One region of the Bradyrhizobium sp. AC87j1 genome, then DNA from elsewhere that is predicted to be linked to it. Evidence: predicted binding sites of a transcription regulator. Region 1 holds the regulator's gene; each other region holds the start of a gene.
The links. The regulator PhoB, encoded in region 1, activates phosphate uptake and scavenging genes when phosphate is short. The targets are predictions, from matches to a motif close to TGTCATNNANCTGTCAT.
Positions count from the first base shown of each region.

Region 1 (5,856 bases):
TCCATGGGCGGGCCGAAGCCTTCGAGATATTTTGCAGAGCCAGTCGCGGCGAGCGTTGCCAGGGTGCGGCCGTGGAAGGCGCCTTCGAAGGTGATGATGCGATAACGTTCCGGATGCCCCTTGGAGAAGTGATGATGGCGGACCAGCTTGATCACACCCTCCAGCGCTTCGGCGCCCGAATTGCAGAAGAACACGAAGTCCGCAAAGCTCTCGTTGCAAAGCCGGTTGGCGAGCTTCTCGCCATCCGGGCTCTGGAACAGGTTCGACATGTGCCAGAGCTTCGTCGCCTGCTCCTGCAGCGCCTTGATCAGATGCGGGTGGCAATGGCCGAGCGCATTCACAGCCACGCCCGAGGTGAAATCGAGATAGCGATCGCCATTGGTCGCGATCAGCCAGCAGCCTTCGCCGCGCTCGAAGCCGAGGTCGGCTCTGGCGAAAACGGGGAGCAAATGCGGCGCTGCGCTGTTAGTCATGATGTCACTTGAATGTTGAGGACGGTGTGACGCGTGCATTGCGCAACGCACCATCGACCGGCCCGGAAAACGAAACGTGCCGCCTTTTAAGGGCGGCACGCGGGACTATCTTATGCTTGGCAAGACGGGTGTCAATGCCGCCCGGAAAGCCTCGGGAAACGCTGAATCCGTAGTCTTGCGGTGCCGATTTTGCGGGTTTTCACCACGGAACATGTGGAAGCGAGTCGGCGGACTCTTGCGCGGGAGTCACGCCATATTGTAGCGTTTGGATTGTCAGATACGACATCTCGTGCAGCGGTTCTGATCTCAAGAGTCCTCATGTACCGGCGTAAGCGTTCGGGCGTCAGTCACGCGCCCGGCGAGCCTTAAGGGATTCTGGCGGCACGGGTTTTTGAAGGCTTAGGCAATCGCTGCGAGGCCCCAGGATGGCTGGCGCGTAGCGAGGGAAAGGGTGCAATGACGGTTTTGACCTGGTCCGACGATCGCGTCGAGCAGCTGAAAAAGCTCTGGGAGGCCGGACTTTCGGCCAGCCAGATCGCAGCTGAGCTCGGCAATGTGACCCGCAATGCCGTGATCGGCAAAGTGCACAGGCTCGGTCTGTCCGGCCGCGCCAAGAGCCCTTCATCGGCAGCGCCCCGGCCGCGCAAGGCGCGTCCCGCGCAGCACTTGATGCGGGTGACCCGCCCCATCGCGCGCGGCAACACCGCGCTGGCACAGGCCTTCGAGGTCGAGGTGGAGGCTGAACCGGTCACCTACGACAACGTGGTGCCGATGAGCCAGCGGCTGTCGCTGCTCGAGCTGAACGAGGCGACCTGCCACTGGCCGGTCGGCGATCCCTCGAGCCCGGATTTCTTCTTCTGCGGCGGCAAGGCGCTGTCCGGCCTGCCCTACTGCGCCCAGCACTCGCGCGTGGCGTATCAGCCGGCGGCGGATCGCCGTCGCGCCCCGGCAAAGCCGGGCCCGCGCTGAGCACGGCCTCAGGCGACATTGAGACAAAGAAAAGCGCGCTGGCCGGCGCGCTTTTTTGTTGGCTTATCGCGAGCAAACCTTACGTCTGCTCCGCCTTCGCGAAGCGATCGTCGAGCGCGTAGCCGGCGCCGCGGACGGTGCGGATCGGGTCCTGCTCGCGGCCGAGATTGAGCAGCTTGCGCAGGCGGCCGATATGGACGTCGACGGTGCGCTCGTCGATGTAGATGTCGCGGCCCCAGACGCTGTCGAGCAGTTGCTCGCGCGAGAACACGCGGCCGGGATGCTCCAGGAAGAACTCCAGCAGGCGATATTCGGTCGGACCGAGATCGATCGGCCGGCCCGAGCGCGCCACGCGGCGCTTGTCGCGGTCGAGCTCGATGTCGCCATAGGCCAGCACCGTCGCGAGCCGCTCAGGACTGGCGCGGCGCAGCAGGCCTTTCACGCGCGCCAAAAGCTCCGGCACCGAGAACGGCTTGACGATGTAGTCGTCGGCGCCGGTCGCAAGTCCCCGCACCCGCTCGCTCTCCTCGCCGCGCGCGGTGAGCATGATGATCGGCAGCTGCTTGGTGTCGGGCCGCGTGCGCAGGCGGCGGCACAGCTCGATGCCTGACAGGCCCGGCAGCATCCAGTCGAGCACGATCAGGTCCGGGATGTGTTCCTTGAGGCGGGTGTCGGCGTCGTCGCCGCGCATGACCGTCTCGACGTCATAGCCGTCGCCTTCGAGGTTGTAGCGAAGCAGCTCGGTGAGAGCTTCCTCGTCCTCAACCACCATAATGCGTGCGCCCATCGGGTCGTCGCTCCTTCAAGTCTTCAGGTATTCGGGACCGTCGTGGCGAAGGTGGTCATGTCGCCCTTCGGCCGCTTGTCGGTGATCGCCTGGCCCTCGATCATGTAGAACACGGTCTCGGCGATGTTGGTGGCGTGGTCGCCGATCCGCTCGATGTTCTTGGCGCAGAACATCAGATGGATGCAGAACGAGATGTTGCGCGGATCCTCCATCATGTAGGTGAGGAGCTCGCGGAACAGCGAGGTGCAGATTGCGTCGACTTCCTCGTCGCCCTTCCACACCGCCATCGCCGCCGGCAGATCATGTGCGGCATAGGCGTCCAGCACCGACTTGACCTGCTGCTGCACGAGGTCGGTCATGTGCTCCAGGCCGCGGAAGAGTTTCAGCGGATGGAAGTCGGTCTCCAGCGCGGCGACGCGCTTGCCCATGTTCTTGGCGAGGTCGCCGATGCGCTCGAGATCGGTCGCAACGCGCATGGCGCCGACGATCTCGCGCAAATCCACCGCCATCGGCTGGCGGCGGGCGATGGTGAGCACCGCGCGTTCCTCGATGCGCTTCTGCAGCGCGTCGAGCTCGGCGTCGATGGTGACGACGCGCTGGCCGAGCGCGACGTCGCGGCGGATCAGCGCGCCGACGGAATCGACGATCATGCGCTCGGCGATGCCGCCCATCTCGGCGACCAGGCGGGTGAGCTCCTGGAGGTCGGTGTCGAAAGCTTTTGCGGTATGTTCAGTACCCATGTCGCGTCTCCTCAGCCGAACCGGCCGGTGATGTAATCCTGCGTGCGCCGGTCGCTCGGCGACGTGAAGATCTTGCTGGTGTCGTCGAATTCGATCAGCTCGCCGAGATACATGAAGGCGGTCTTGTCGGAGACGCGCGCCGCCTGCTGCATGTTATGGGTGACGATCGCGATCGTGTAGTTCTCGGACAGTTCCTGGATCAGCTCCTCGACCTTGGCGGTCGAGATCGGGTCGAGCGCCGAGCAGGGCTCGTCGAACAAAATCACTTCGGGGCGCACCGCGACGGTGCGGGCGATGCACAGGCGCTGCTGCTGGCCGCCAGAGAGCGACAGGCCGGAGGCGTTGAGCTTGTCCTTGACCTCGTTCCACAGCGCGCCGCCGCGCAGCGCCTTCTCGACGCGGTCGTCCATCTCGGACTTCGAGATCTTCTCGTAGAGGCGGATGCCGAAGGCGATGTTCTCGTAGATCGTCATCGGGAACGGCGTCGGCTTCTGGAACACCATGCCGACCCGGGCGCGCAGCAGATTGAGGTCGAGCCTGGGGTCGAGGATGTTGGTCTGGTCGAGCATGAGCTGGCCGGTGGCACGCTGGCCCGGATAGAGGTCGTACATCCGGTTGAAGATGCGCAGCAGGGTCGACTTGCCGCAGCCCGACGGGCCGATGAACGCCGTGACGCGGTTGGCACCCAGCGTCAGGTTGATGTTCTTCAGCGCGTGGTGCTCGCCGTAATAGAAATTGAGATTGCGCACCGTCACCTTGGCCGGGGCTTCCGGCAGCGGCTGCGAGGCCAGATGAGCGTTGGAACTCATGGATACGGACAGGTCGGTCATTTTGCAGTCCTCTCGGCGCCGAGGATGCGCGCGCCAATGTTCAGGGCAAGCACGGTGAGCGTGATCAGCAGCGCGCCGCTCCAGGCCAGCTGCTTCCAATAGGCGTAGGGGCTCTGGACGAAGTTGTTGATGGTGACCGGCAGGTTGGCCATCGTCTTGTTCAGGCCGAGGCTGAAGAACTGGTTCGACAGCGCCGTGAAGAGCAGCGGCGCGGTTTCGCCGGCGACGCGGGCGGTGGCGAGCAGCACGCCGGTGATGAGGCCCGACCGGGCCGCACGATAGGCGATCCGCTTGATCACCAGCGAGCGCGGCAGGCCGAGCGCCGAGGCCGCCTCGCGCAGCGGGTTCGGCACCAGCAGCAGCATGTCCTCGGTGGTGCGCAGCACGACCGGGATCACGATGACGGCGAGCGCGAGCGCGCCCGCGATCGCGGAGAAGCCACGCATCGGCACCACCACCGCGCCATAGATGAACAGGCCGATGATGATCGAGGGCGCCGAGAGCAGGATGTCGTTGATGAAGCGGATCACCGAGGTCAGCCGGTCGTTGCGGCCGTATTCGGCAAGGTAGGTGCCGGCGAACAGGCCGAGCGGGGCGCCGATGCCGACGCCGATCAACGTCATGATGATCGAACCGACGATCGCGTTGCGCAGGCCGCCTTCGGTCGAACCCGGCGGCGGCGTATCCGCGACGAAGATCTCAAGATTGAGGCCGGCCAGGCCGTTGAAGAGCAGCGTGATCAGGATCAGCGCGAGCCAGGTGACGCCGAAGGCGGCCGCGGCGAAGCAGAGCCCGCGGATGACGATGTCCTTGCGGCGACGACGCGAATAGATCGGATTGAGCGCCATGACGTTACTTCCCCGCCTTCTTGTCCAGCCGCATCAGCATCAGCCGCGCTGCGGCCAGCACGAAGAACGTCAGCACGAACAGCAAGAGACCGAGCAGGATCAGGCCGGACTGGTGCAGGCCGTCGCTCTCGGCGAATTCGGATGCGATCGCCGCCGAGATCGTGGTGCCCGGCGCGAAGATCGATGAGGAGATGCGGAACGAATTGCCGATGATGAAGGTCACCGCCATGGTCTCGCCGAGCGCGCGGCCCAGCGCCAGCATGACGCCGCCGATGATGCCGACGCGGGTGTAGGGGATCACCACGCTGCGGACGACCTCCCAGGTGGTGCAGCCGACGCCGTAGGCGGCCTCCTTCAGCACCGGCGGCACCGTCTTGAACACGTCGACCGAGATCGAGGTGATGAAGGGCAGCACCATGATGGCGAGGATCAGCGCGGCGTTGAACGTGCTGAGATAGGACGGCGGACCTGCGAAGATCGCGCCCAGCACGGGCACGCCGTCGAAGATCTTGATCATGAAGGGCTGGAAGGTGTTGGCCAGGAACGGGCCCAGCACGAAGAAGCCCCACATGCCGTAGATGATCGAGGGAATGCCGGCGAGCAGCTCGATCGCCATGCCGATCGGGCGGCGCAGCCATTGCGGGCAGAGCTCGGTGAGGAAGATCGCAATGCCGAGACCGACGGGAATGGCGATCAGCATCGCGATGAAGGAGGTGACGAGCGTGCCGTACATCGGTCCGAGCGCGCCGAGCACGGGCGGATCGGCCGACGGCGCCCAGCGCTGCGTCCACAGGAAGGAGAAGCCGTATTCCTTCATCGCCGGGAACGCGCCGACGATCAGCGAGACGATGATGCCGCCGAGAATGAGGAGCACCGAGATCGCGGACAGCCGCGTGATCCAGTAGAAGGTGACGTCGCCGAGCTTGAACGCGCTCAAGGCCTTGGCGCGGTCATACGGTCCGGCGTCGTCGATTACATCGCTCTGAACGACCATTTCTGCCACGCCGATCCCCTGTGCCCGATAATATACGCTTGTTGTCAGTCTTTTTGTCGGTCTCGCGCTCCGGACGCGGCGCGCGCCGATCCGGAGCGGAAGTCTTGTAGTCCCCGCCCTCGCGGAGCGGCACACTGGACGATGCTTCGCATCGCCAGGGTCGCGCCGCGTCCGGGACGCGAGAGCCTTACTTAGCTCTTGATCTCGCTTAGCTC
Region 1 covers NZ_PTFE01000033.1:61,202-67,057, forward strand. The annotation lists gene CV770_RS18825 (aspartate aminotransferase family protein) at 1-473, opposite strand, end outside; gene CV770_RS18830 (GcrA family cell cycle regulator) at 930-1,442, shown strand; gene phoB (phosphate regulon transcriptional regulator PhoB) at 1,522-2,229, opposite strand; gene phoU (phosphate signaling complex protein PhoU) at 2,253-2,969, opposite strand; gene pstB (phosphate ABC transporter ATP-binding protein PstB) at 2,981-3,799, opposite strand; gene pstA (phosphate ABC transporter permease PstA) at 3,796-4,647, opposite strand; gene pstC (phosphate ABC transporter permease subunit PstC) at 4,652-5,641, opposite strand; gene pstS (phosphate ABC transporter substrate-binding protein PstS) at 5,850-5,856, opposite strand, start outside.

Region 2 (5,856 bases), on a different contig from region 1:
ACGTGTTCAAGGGCGACACCAACTGGCGCAAGATCAAGACGGTCGAGAGCGAGACCTATCGCTGGAACATGTCGTCGACCTATGTGCAGAACCCGCCTTATTTCGACGGCATGAAGAAGGAGCCGGAGCCGGTCACCGACATCGTCGAGGCTCGCATCCTCGCCATGTTCGGCGACAAGATCACCACCGACCACATCTCGCCGGCCGGTTCGATCAAGCTCACCTCGCCCGCCGGCAAGTACCTCAGCGAGCACCAGGTGCGTCCCGCCGACTTCAACCAATACGGCACGCGTCGCGGCAACCATGAAGTGATGATGCGCGGCACCTTCGCCAACATCCGCATCAAGAACTTTATGCTCAAGGGCGCGGATGGAAATATCCCTGAGGGCGGTTTGACAAAACACTGGCCCGACGGCGAGCAGATGTCGATCTACGACGCCGCGATGAAGTATCAGCAGGAGCAGGTGCCGCTGGTGGTGTTCGCCGGTGCCGAATACGGCAACGGCTCCTCGCGCGACTGGGCCGCCAAGGGCACCCGCCTGCTCGGCGTGCGCGCCGTGATCTGCCAGAGCTTCGAGCGCATCCATCGCTCCAACCTGGTCGGCATGGGCGTGCTGCCGCTGACCTTCGAGGAGGGCACCTCCTGGTCGTCGCTCGGCCTCAAGGGCGACGAGAAGGTCACGCTGCGTGGCCTCGTCGGCGAGCTCAAGCCGCGCCAGAAGCTGACCGCGGAGATCGTCTCGGGCGACGGTTCGTTGCAGCGCGTTTCGCTGCTCTGCCGCATCGATACGCTGGACGAGCTCGACTACTACCGGAACGGCGGTATCCTGCACTACGTGCTGCGCAAGCTCGCGGCCTAAGCGCGAATTTGTGAACGGTGGCTCACCGCGACGTGAGTAGAAGGTTAAACGAAGGCGGCCTATCACAAGGCCGCCTTCGTGCGTTTGCGGCATGCTCCAGATGGGCCCGCCCGGCGGAAAACCTCCTTTCGGATGGTTGGCCTGGGCGGTCGGGTGTGTCGCGCCCCGTAAAACTACGGTGACCATCCGGCGATAAGATTTCCCTTTCCACGAGCAATGGTGTGCGGCGTTCGACATGACAACAATGACGGCTTCTCATCTGGTTTCACGTTGGTCCGGTGCCCTCTGGTCGGGAGCTCTCGGCATCTGTGCGATCGTCGCCGTCATCCGTCCTGCCGAGGCTGATCCCCGCGCCGTTGTCGAATTGTTTACCTCGCAGGGCTGCTCCTCCTGCCCGCCCGCCGACCAGATCATCGGCGATCTCTCCAAAGACCCGTCGATCATCGCGCTGAGCATGCCGATCGATTATTGGGACTATCTTGGCTGGAAGGATACGCTGGCGGATTCGCGCTTCTCTGCACGGCAGCGTGCTTATTCGCGCATGCGCGGCGACCGCGAAGTCTACACGCCGCAGGTTGTGGTCAACGGCTCCACCCATGTCATCGGCAGCGATCGTGCCGGCATCGAGAGCGCGATCGGCAAGACCGACAAGGGCACCGGCGTGATGAGCGTGCCGGTGACGATGTCGCTCGCGGGCAAGCAGATCAACGTGTCGGTGGCGGCGAGCAACGAGCCGGCCGTCTCGCATGGCGAGGTCTGGATCTGTTCGATCGCCAAGTCGGTCCCGATCGCAATCACCCGCGGCGAGAATCGCGGACAACAGGTCACCTATCACAACGTGGTGCGCAGCCTGCTCAAGGTCGGCGACTGGACCGGGCGTTCGGAAAGCTGGACGGTGCCGATCGAGAACCTCACGCGCGACGGCGTCGACGGCGCGGTGGTCTATGTCCAGGACGGCAGCCGCGACAAGCCCGGCTCGATGCTGGGCGCGGCCTACACGTCGCTGCACTGATTTCAATTCTCTCGCGTCGTACTCACTGCCACGCTCATGGTGAGGAGCGCGCCCTTGCGCGCGTCTACCGGACGATGCTTCGCATCGCCCCGCTCACGCAGCTCGGCCTCGATCCTTCGAGACGCCGCGCGAAGGACGCGCGGCTCCTTCAGGATGAGGGGAGAGACTGTTGGCGCTGATGAGAGAAGAATTTCGCCGAAGCAGAAACATCCCGACACAAACAAAAAAGGACCAACTTGCGTTGGCCCTCCTTGTTGCGCGTACAGACCCGATCCTGTTCGACCCCGGGGGGCTGGGGGCTGAGGAATCCGGAACCGAAAGGACCGGGTCAACGCACGTGAGTCTTTTCGCAATGCAGGGCGGCAGTCGCTAGGCGGAAAAGCGGCGAGAGTATGATTCCTGCTAACGATCCCGTGACGGTTTGCCGCGAGGGAGTTCCACCATAGCGTGTGCCCCGAATCGTAACCGATTCGACCGGTTGAATCAGGAGCCCCTTGCGGCGGTGGCCGGTTGGCGCAATCATGCAGCTGTCATGATCCAGGTTCCGGGGACGGTCTTCGCGGATTCGGGTCATGCCGTGCGATGAGGAAGCGCTCCATGAGTCTGTCGGAGGATGCCGATCCGAGCGAGCAGCGCGCGGCGGCGCGCCCCGCCGCGGCGACGACGCAACTGAGCCGGGTGACGTTCAACCGGCTAGAGCTGCACCGTATTCTCAATCTCTACGGCCGCATGGTCGCCGACGGCGAATGGCGCGACTATGCCATCGACTTCCTGAGGGATCGCGCCGTGTTCTCGGTCTATCGCCGTGCCTCGGAAGTACCGATCTATCGCATCGAGAAGGATCCGCGGCTCGCGCGCAAGCAGGGCATGTACAGCGTGATCTCGGCGACGGGCCTGATCCTGCGCCGCGGCCACGAGCTGGAGCGCGTGCTGCTGGTGATCGATCGGAAGCTGGCGGTGGTGTAGCCGCACGACCGGTGCCGTAGGGTGGGCAAAGGCGCAAAGCGCCGTGCCCACATCGTTTCTCAATCGCCGGGATATGGTGGGCACGCTATCGCTTTGCCCACCCTACGAGCCCTACTTCCCCGGCACCGTCTTCGCGCCCTCGCCGAGGTCGCGCTGCATCATCACCGTATCAAGCCAGCGGCCGAATTTCAGCCCGACATTGGGATGCGTGCCGATCATCTTGAAGCCGCCCTTGGTGTGCACGCCGATCGAGCCGGCATTGGCGGAATCGCCGATCACCGCGATCATCTGGCGGAAGCCGCGCGCCTCGCATTCAGCGACCAGCCGCTCCAGCAGCTTTGAGCCGACACCGCGGCGGTGGAAGGAGGGATCGAGATAGATCGAGTTCTCGACCGTGAAGCGGTAGGCCGGGCGCGGGCGGTAGGCGCCGGCATAGGCATAGCCGGCGACGCGGCCGTCGAGGATGGCGACGAAATAGGGATAGCCGCCGTCGACCAGCGCGCGATAACGGCGCGTCATCTCCACGAGGTCAGGCGGTTCCAGCTCGAACGTCGCGGTGCCCTCGCGGACGGCCTGCTGGTAGATGGCGGTGATGGCGGGAAGGTCGGCCTCGGTTGCAGGCCTGATTTCAGGTGCGGACATGGCGGAAGATTAGAGCCTTCCCGCTTCCGCTGAAAGGGGCAACGGTGTTGCCACACCCGTCATTGCGGGCGCAGCGAAGCAATCCAGAAATGCATCCGCGGAGGGACTCTGGATTGCTTCGCTGCGCCCGCAATGACGGGGGGAGAGGCGGCACTCGTGGCCTTGTAGCCCGGATAAGGACTGTCCCGGATTGCGCTACGCTCCATCCGGGCTACGGGCGCCACCCCGCGCCCAAGCAAAAACCCCGGCCTTTCGGCCGGGGTTCGTGTCCGTTCGTCCTGGCCTATCGCTTAGTCGCGCTGGCCGAGGAGCTGCAGCAGCAGCGTGAACAGGTTGATGAAGTTCAGATACAGCGACAGGGCGCCGGTGATGGCCGCACGCTCTGCGATGTCACCGCCGGCCGAGGCATAGCCGTAGATGTAGTCGTTCTTCAGCCGCTGGGTATCCCAGGCGGTGAGGCCCGCGAACACCAGCACGCCGACCACCGACACGATGAACTGCAGCATCGAGCTCGCCAGGAACAGATTCACCAGGCTCGCGATGATGATGCCGATCAGGCCCATGAACAGGAACGAGCCCATGCCGGTCAGGTCACGCTTGGTGGTGTAGCCGTAGAGGCTCAGCGCACCGAAGGTGGCCGCGGTGATGAAGAACACCCGCACGATCGAGGTGTGCGTGAACACCAGGAAGATCGACGACAGCGAGATACCCATCAGCGCCGCGAACACCCAGAACAGGATCTGGGCGGTCGAGGGAGCCAGACGGTTGATGCCCGCCGAGATCACGAACACCATGGCGAGCGGCGCGAGCATGAACAGCCATTTCAGCGGGCTGACGAACATCGCGTAGCCGAACGGCGTCAGGAACAGCTTGCCGACGCGGACGGCGTCCGCGGTCGGGACATCAGTCACGGCAGCCATGTAAACACCGAGCGCGGCAAGGCCGGTGATGGCAAGGCCGATGCTCATGTAGTTGTAGATGCGCAGCATATAGGCGCGCAGGCCGGCATCGACCGTCGCGGCGTCAACACGCCCGGCGGCCCTGCCGAAAGGAGAAGCGTAGTTACGGTCTAGGTCCGACATGGTCGAATTCCCGTTGGTTGGTCCGGTCCGGCACGAGGGTCGCCATGCCGCCGGTTCGTCAAACTCTATCTCGGATACCGACGCCAACCGACTAAATTTTGGCTAACAATCGGGGCTCCGAACCCATTCGATATGTGGGAAACTAACACATTCGCTGCAACCTTCCACGCGCGGCTGAATGTCGCCCTTGGCGGCAATCCTGACGCGAACCTGACGAGCAGTCGTGGTTAATCGCAGAAATCGTGCGATTTCGCTCTCGTGCGGCCCTCCGCTACATTTTGTCACAAATTCCGCAACACCGTGGCGGGCTTTTTGTTCAACGCCAGCAGCGTGCCCGCGAGCCCGAGCCCGACGGTGACGACGAGCGCGGCCGCGACCACGCCGGCCGCGCTGCCGGCCTGCCAGACGAAGCTCAGCGTCATCAGCCGCGTCACGATCATCCAGGCCGCGATGCTGCCGGAGATCACGCCGAACACCGCGGTCGCGAGCCCGATCAGGAGGTATTCGAGCGCATAGGCGCCGAGCAGCCGCAGCCGCGTCGCGCCCAGCGTCTTCAGGATCACCGCATCGTAGACCCGGTGGCGATGGCCGGCGGCGAGCGCGCCGCCGAGCACCAGGATCGCCGAGATCAGGGTCACGGCGCTGGCACCGCGGATCGCCAGCGCCAGATTGGTCACGACAGAGCCGACCGTCTCCATCACCTCGCGCACGCGCACGCTCGTCACCATCGGATAGGCGTCGGCGACCTGCTTGATGATCTCGCCGTCGCCTGCCGCAGTTCCGCCGGTTTCCGTCAGCGTCGCGATGTGGGTGTGAGGGGCGCCCTTGAAGGCGTTCGGAGAGAACACCAGAACGAAGTTGATGCCCATCCCCTGCCAGTCGATGGTGCGCAGATTGCCGATTCTAGCCGGGATGTCGCGGCCGAGCACATTGACCACGACCTCGTCGCCGAGCTTGAGGCCGAGCCCGTCGGCGATCTTCTTCTCCATCGAGACCAGCGGCGGGCCGGAATAATCGGCGCTCCACCATTCGCCCTCGACCACCTTGGAGCCTTTCGGCAGCTCGCCGGTATAGGTCAGGCCGCGGTCGCTCTGCAGCACCCATTCGGAGTCGGTGGTCGGCTTGAGCTCCTCGGCGCGCACGCCGCGCGCGGCGACGATGCGGCCGCGCAGCATCGGTACGTCCTCGACCGTCGCGCCCGGCGCGATCCGGCGCAGATAGCCGTCGAACTGCTCGGCCTGCGTGCTCGGGATGTCGATGAAGAAGAAGGACGGCGCGCGGTCCGGCAGTGCTG
Region 2 covers NZ_PTFE01000102.1:2,913-8,768, forward strand. The annotation lists gene acnA (aconitate hydratase AcnA) at 1-860, shown strand, start outside; gene CV770_RS33880 (DUF1223 domain-containing protein) at 1,096-1,872, shown strand; gene CV770_RS33885 (DUF2794 domain-containing protein) at 2,470-2,838, shown strand; gene CV770_RS33890 (GNAT family N-acetyltransferase) at 2,950-3,480, opposite strand; gene CV770_RS33895 (Bax inhibitor-1/YccA family protein) at 3,771-4,562, opposite strand; gene CV770_RS33900 (ABC transporter permease) at 4,844-5,856, opposite strand, start outside.
Region 2: a site for PhoB is predicted at 2,390-2,406, ahead of CV770_RS33885 (DUF2794 domain-containing protein). Genes of this name have one in related genera too.

Region 3 (5,856 bases), on a different contig from region 1:
GGCGCCGGTCTCGACCGTGACCTGGTGCCCGGCCGCGACATATTCACGAACCGCGCCCGGGGTGAGCCCGACGCGATATTCCTGCACCTTGATCTCCTTGGGCACACCGACGCGCATCTTCCGGGCTCCTTTGCCACCTTGATTCTGTTCCTCATCGTAGCGACGGGGCCGGTTTGGTTTCGTGCAAATATCCGCTAGTTTCGGTTGGCCCGCGCCGGTTTCCGGCGCCAAGCTGCCCTTTCACGCTGGAAACGAAACATTGGCCCTCGACCGGAAAGACCTCGCGATCCTCGCGGAACTCACGACCAATGCACGTGCCAGCCACACCGAGCTTGCCAACAAGGTGGGGCTCTCCAGCACGGCGTTGGCCCGGCGGCAGAAGGCACTGGAGGACGAGGGCTACATCCAGGCCTACCAGGCCGCACTCGATCTGGCCCAGTTCGGCCTCACCACCACCGTGTTGGTGCGCATCGCGCTGGAGAGCCAGAGCGACGACGCATTGAAGGCGTTCGAGGCGGAGGTGGTGAAATGCCCTTCCGTCGTGCGCTGCTTCCTGATGTCGGGAACCGACGACTACATCCTGATCGTGCTGGCCCGCGACATCCAGGATTTCGAGCGCATTCACCGCACCGAGTTGTCCCGCCTGCCGCGCGTCGCACGCGTGCAATCGAGCTTCGCCCTGCGCGAAATCGTCAACCGCGCGGTACCGACGGTGGTGTTCGGCGAAGCGAAGCGCTGACCTCGTCTATCCGGTCGGGAGAATCGGTCTGGAACCAAGCAACGCGTCATCCGTTGGGCGCTATCGGCCAGCGGCGGCAGCGCATTCTTGCGTCACTTCCACAATTTGCCTAGCTCGGCCTTTCCGCAAGGAATTAGGACATGGCCGACAGTACGATCCCCGAGCGCATTCTGATCAACCTCGTCGTCAATGGCGAAAGGCGCGCGCTTCAGGTCGTGCCGTGGACCACGCTTCTCGATGCGCTGCGTGACCGCCTGGAGTTGACCGGCACCAAGAAAGGCTGCGATCACGGCCAATGCGGCGCTTGCACCGTGCTGGTCGACGGAAGGCGGGTCAATTCCTGCCTGACCCTCGCGGTCATGAAGGATGGCGCCGAGATCACGACGATCGAAGGCTTGGCCAGGGACGGCACGTTGCATCCCCTGCAACAGGCCTTCATCGACCACGATGCCTTCCAGTGCGGCTATTGCACGCCGGGACAGATTTGCTCTGCCGCGGGCTTGTTGGCCGAAGGTCGGGCGCGCGATGCCGACGAGATCCGGGAGTTGATGAGCGGAAATCTCTGCCGCTGCGGCGCATATCCCAACATCGTGGCTGCGATCGAGCAGGCAATGAGCCGGTCATGAATAATTTTCAGTATTCCCGCGCCAACGATGTCGCCGACGCGATCCGCCTTCTGGCCGCCGATCCTGGCGCAAAACTGGTTGCCGGCGGGACCAATCTGATCGACCTGATGAAGGAGAACGTCGAACGCCCCTCGCGGCTGATCGACATCTCCCGCCTGCCGCTCCGCAACGTCGAGGAGACACCCGATCAGGGGCTGCGCATCGGTGCCCTGGTGCCGAATTCGGACCTCGCTTACCATCCGTTGATCGAGCAGCGCTATCCCCTGCTCGCCAGCGCCATCCTCGCCGGCGCCTCCGCGCAATTGCGCAACATGGCTTCGGTCGGCGGCAATCTGATGCAGCGAACGCGTTGCGCCTATTTCTATGATACGACCACCCCTTGTAACAAGCGAGAGCCCGGAAGCGGCTGCTCGGCGATCGACGGTCTCAACCGCAACCACGCGATCCTAGGCGCCAGCAATTCCTGCATCGCGACCAACCCATCCGACATGAGCGTGGCGCTGGCCGCGCTCGGCGCGCTGGTGCACATCGCAGGCCCTACCGGTGAGCGCACCATCGCGCTGACAGATTTCCATCGGCTTCCAGGCGACAAACCTCACGTCGATACCAATCTCAGCACCGGCGAGATCATCACCGCGATCGGGCTGCCGCCGCGCGGCTTTGCCCGGAACTACAGCTATCTGAAGATCCGTGACCGGCTGTCGTACGCCTTCGCCTTGGTCTCGGTCGCGGCTGCGCTCGAACTGGAGGGCAACGCGATCAGCGAAGCGCGCCTGGCACTCGGCGGTGTGGCTCACAAGCCGTGGCGCAGGCTCGAAGCTGAAGCGGCGTTGCGCGGCCAGGCGGCAACGCCGGATCATTTTGGACGCGCTGCCGATCTGCTGCTGGAGGGAGCGGTCGCTGGTTCGCACAACGGCTTCAAGCTCGAACTCGCACGCCGGGCCGTCGTACGTACGCTGATGCAGGCCGCAAGCGGCACACCACAATCACAAGCTCACAAGAAGATCGCGTGAGGGACCGATGAACGGCTATGTCGGAACACCAACGTCCCGCGTCGATGGCCGGGCCAAAGTCACTGGCGCCGCCAAATATGCCGGCGAATTCGCGGCAGACGGCCTCCTCCATGGCTTCATCGTCGATGCCACGGTTCCGCGCGGGCGCATTGCTCGGCTCGACACCAGCGACGCGCTGAAGGTGAAGGGCGTGGTCGACGTGCTCACGCACGCGCATCGCGTGGCCCTCGCCGACAAGGATGAGGCCTGGAAGGACGAGGTGGCGCCGGGGAAGGGTTCACCCTTCCGCCCGCTTTATGACGACAGGGTCAAGTTCAACGGTCAGCCAATCGCGCTCGTCATCGCGGAGGACTGGGAAACTGCCAAATTCGCGGCAACGCGCGTGCGTGTCGAATACGAGCAGGAGGCGTTTGCGACCGATCTCGAAACCGAACGCGGCACATCCGCCAAGGTGGACCAGCCGCACAAGCCGCGCGGCGACGCCGCAGCGGCGCTGGCTGGGGCAGCGGTTCGCCATGAGGCCGACTACGTCCTCCCGACCGAGCACCACAACCCGATGGAGCTCTATGCGACGACAGCGGTCTGGGACGGCAGCGGCAGCCTCACGGTCTACGACAAGACGCAGGGCGTCCAGAACGTCCATAAATATCTCTGCGGCGTGTTCGACATGAAGCCGGAGGACATCCGCGTGGTCTCGCCCTATGTCGGCGGCGCCTTCGGCTCCGGCCTGCGGCCGCAGCACCAGGTGGTGCTGGCAACGCTTGCCGCCCTCGCGCTGAAGCGATCCGTTCGTGTCGTATTGACGCGGCAGCAGATGTATGGGCTCGGCTACCGGCCGATGACCATCGAGCGCGTCGCGCTCGGCGCAAAGTCGGACGGCACGCTCGATGCGGTCACGCACGAAGCCATTGCCGTCACCTCGCGCTACGAGGATTTCTCACGCAATGACACCGGCTGGGCGGAGCAGCTCTACAAGAGCCCCAACAGTCGCCTCTCCCACAAGCTCGTCCACCTCGACGTCGCCACCCCCTGCGACATGCGTGCGCCGGGCGCGGCAACGGGCGTCTGCGCACTCGAATGCGCCATGGACGAGCTGGCCGTCGCGCTCAAGCTCGATCCGATCGAGCTGCGCCTGAAGTGCTACTCGGATCGCGACCAGAGCGAAGACCTGCCTTTCACCAGCAAGCAGCTGCGCGAATGTTACGCCCGTGGCGCGGAAGCCTTCGGCTGGGCCCGCCGCAATCCCGCGCCGCGTGCGATGCGCGATGGCAAGGACCTGGTCGGCTGGGGCATGGCGACAGGGGTGTGGGAGGCGCTGCAGATGCCGGTCGCCGTGCGCATCGTGCTGACCGCCAACGGCCACGCCGAGGTATCCTGCGCCGCGTCCGATATCGGCACCGGCACCTACACCATCATGGCGCAGGTCGCGGCCGACGCCCTCGGGCTGCCGATCGGGAATATCGACGTGAAGCTTGCCGATTCAACCCTGCCCCAAGCGCCCGTCGAGGGCGGCTCCTGGATGGCCGCTTCGAGCGCACATGCGGTCTTGGGAGCGGCCGAGGACATTCGCCAGGAGCTCGCGCGTCTGGCCAAGGCGATACCTGACTCGCCACTTGGCGGCCTCAATGCATCCGAAATGGTTCTTGTTGACGGCACGATTTCCAAGGCCGGCGACAAGAGCCGCGCCGTCGCGATCGCCGATGCGATGCGTCACGGCAAGCTCGAGCGGATCGAGAAGCAGAAGCTCAACCAGTTCGCGGAGGACAAGTCGCACGCCCGCAACACGCATTCGGCTGTCTTCGCCGAGGTGAAGGTCGACGAGGAACTCGGCGTCATTCGGGTCACGCGAGTCGTGAGCGCCGTCGCGGCCGGGCGGATCCTGAATACCAAGACAGGCCGCAGCCAGATCATGGGCAGCGTGGTCTGGGGGATCGGAATGGCGCTGCACGAGGAGACGGTGATGGACCACCACTTCGGCCGCATCATGAACGCGAACATCGCCGAGTACCACATCCCGGTGAATGCCGATATTCACGACATCGACGTCATCTTCGTCGACGAGCCGGACGACCGAATCAACAAGCTCGGCGTCAAGGGTCTCGGCGAGATCGGCATCGTGGGCGTGCCTGCGGCAATCGCGAACGCCGTCTATCATGCCACCGGCAAGCGTGTCCGGCACTTCCCGATCACGCTGGACAAGCTGCTCGGCTGACCTGCCTTGTCATCCGAGCCATGCTTGGATCGGGCCAGTGTCATCCAGCTGTCATCGAATGTGTCGATGAGCTGTGTCTCTGGCACATTCAGGACCCGACATGGACTATTTCAAGCGCTTCAACTTCCTGTTCGCCGCACCAGTGTTCGACGCCGACGATCTCGAAGGCGTCCGCTTCAACCAGATCATCGAGGAGATCCAGCGTTCCGGCTTCGAGGTGGTCCGGGCCCGCAAGCTCGAGGATGCCGAGATGGCGGTGCAGACCGATGCCGCGATCGGCTGCATGGTGGTGGACTGGGGCAAGAAGGGCCTGGAGGGCAAGACCTCGGCGCTGATCAACCTGATGCGCCGCCGCGGCCTCGATTTCCCGATCATCCTCCTGATCCGGCGCAAGCGCTTCGAGGACCTGCCGGTCGAGGTGCTCGATTTCATCGACGGGTATGTCTTCCTGTCCGAGGAGACGCCGACCTTCATCGCCAAGAATCTGATCAGCCGGCTCAAGCAATATGCCGAAACGCTGAAGACGCCGTTCTTCGGCGCCCTGGTCGACTATGCAGAGGAAGGCAACCAGCTCTGGACCTGCCCGGGGCACAATGGCGGCGTGTTCTACAACCGCAGCCCGATCGGCCGGGTCTTCGTCGAGCACCTCGGCGAATCCGTGTTCCGCGACGACCTCGACAATTCCGTGCTCGATCTCGGCGACCTCCTCACCCATGAAGGGCCGGCGCTGAAGGCGCAGAAGGAAGCCGCGCAGATTTTTGGCGCGGAGAAGACCTATTTTGTGCTCAACGGCACCTCGACCTCGAACAAGGTCGCACTCGGCGCCCTCGTCACCGACGGCGACCTCGTGCTGTTCGACCGCAACAACCACAAGGCCGCCCATCACGGCGCCCTGATGATCAACGGCGGCGTCCCGGTTTACGTGCCGACCATCCGCAACGCCTGGGGCCTGATCGGCCCGATGCGCTGGGACGTGCTGGACGAGAAAACCTTGCGCGAGGCGATCCGCAATCACCCACTGGTCACGGACAAGGATGCCTGGCGCAAGGAGCGGCCGTTCCGCGTCGCCGTCGTCGAACAGTGCACCTATGACGGGACGATCCACAGCGCCGAGATGATCCTGAATCGCATCGGCCATCTCTGCGAGTACATCCTTTTCGACGAGGCCTGGGCCGGCTTCATGAAATTCCACCCGCTCTATGCCGGCCGCTTCGCCATGGGGCTGGCGAACCTTCCGCCGGAAGCACCGGGCATCATCGCGACGCA
Region 3 covers NZ_PTFE01000046.1:41,984-47,839, reverse strand. The annotation lists gene ald (alanine dehydrogenase) at 1-117, opposite strand, end outside; gene CV770_RS22895 (Lrp/AsnC family transcriptional regulator) at 260-739, shown strand; gene CV770_RS22890 ((2Fe-2S)-binding protein) at 880-1,365, shown strand; gene CV770_RS22885 (FAD binding domain-containing protein) at 1,362-2,378, shown strand; gene CV770_RS22880 (xanthine dehydrogenase family protein molybdopterin-binding subunit) at 2,386-4,590, shown strand; gene CV770_RS22875 (Orn/Lys/Arg family decarboxylase) at 4,691-5,856, shown strand, end outside.
Region 3: a site for PhoB is predicted at 4,629-4,645, ahead of CV770_RS22875 (Orn/Lys/Arg family decarboxylase). Genes of this name have one in related genera too.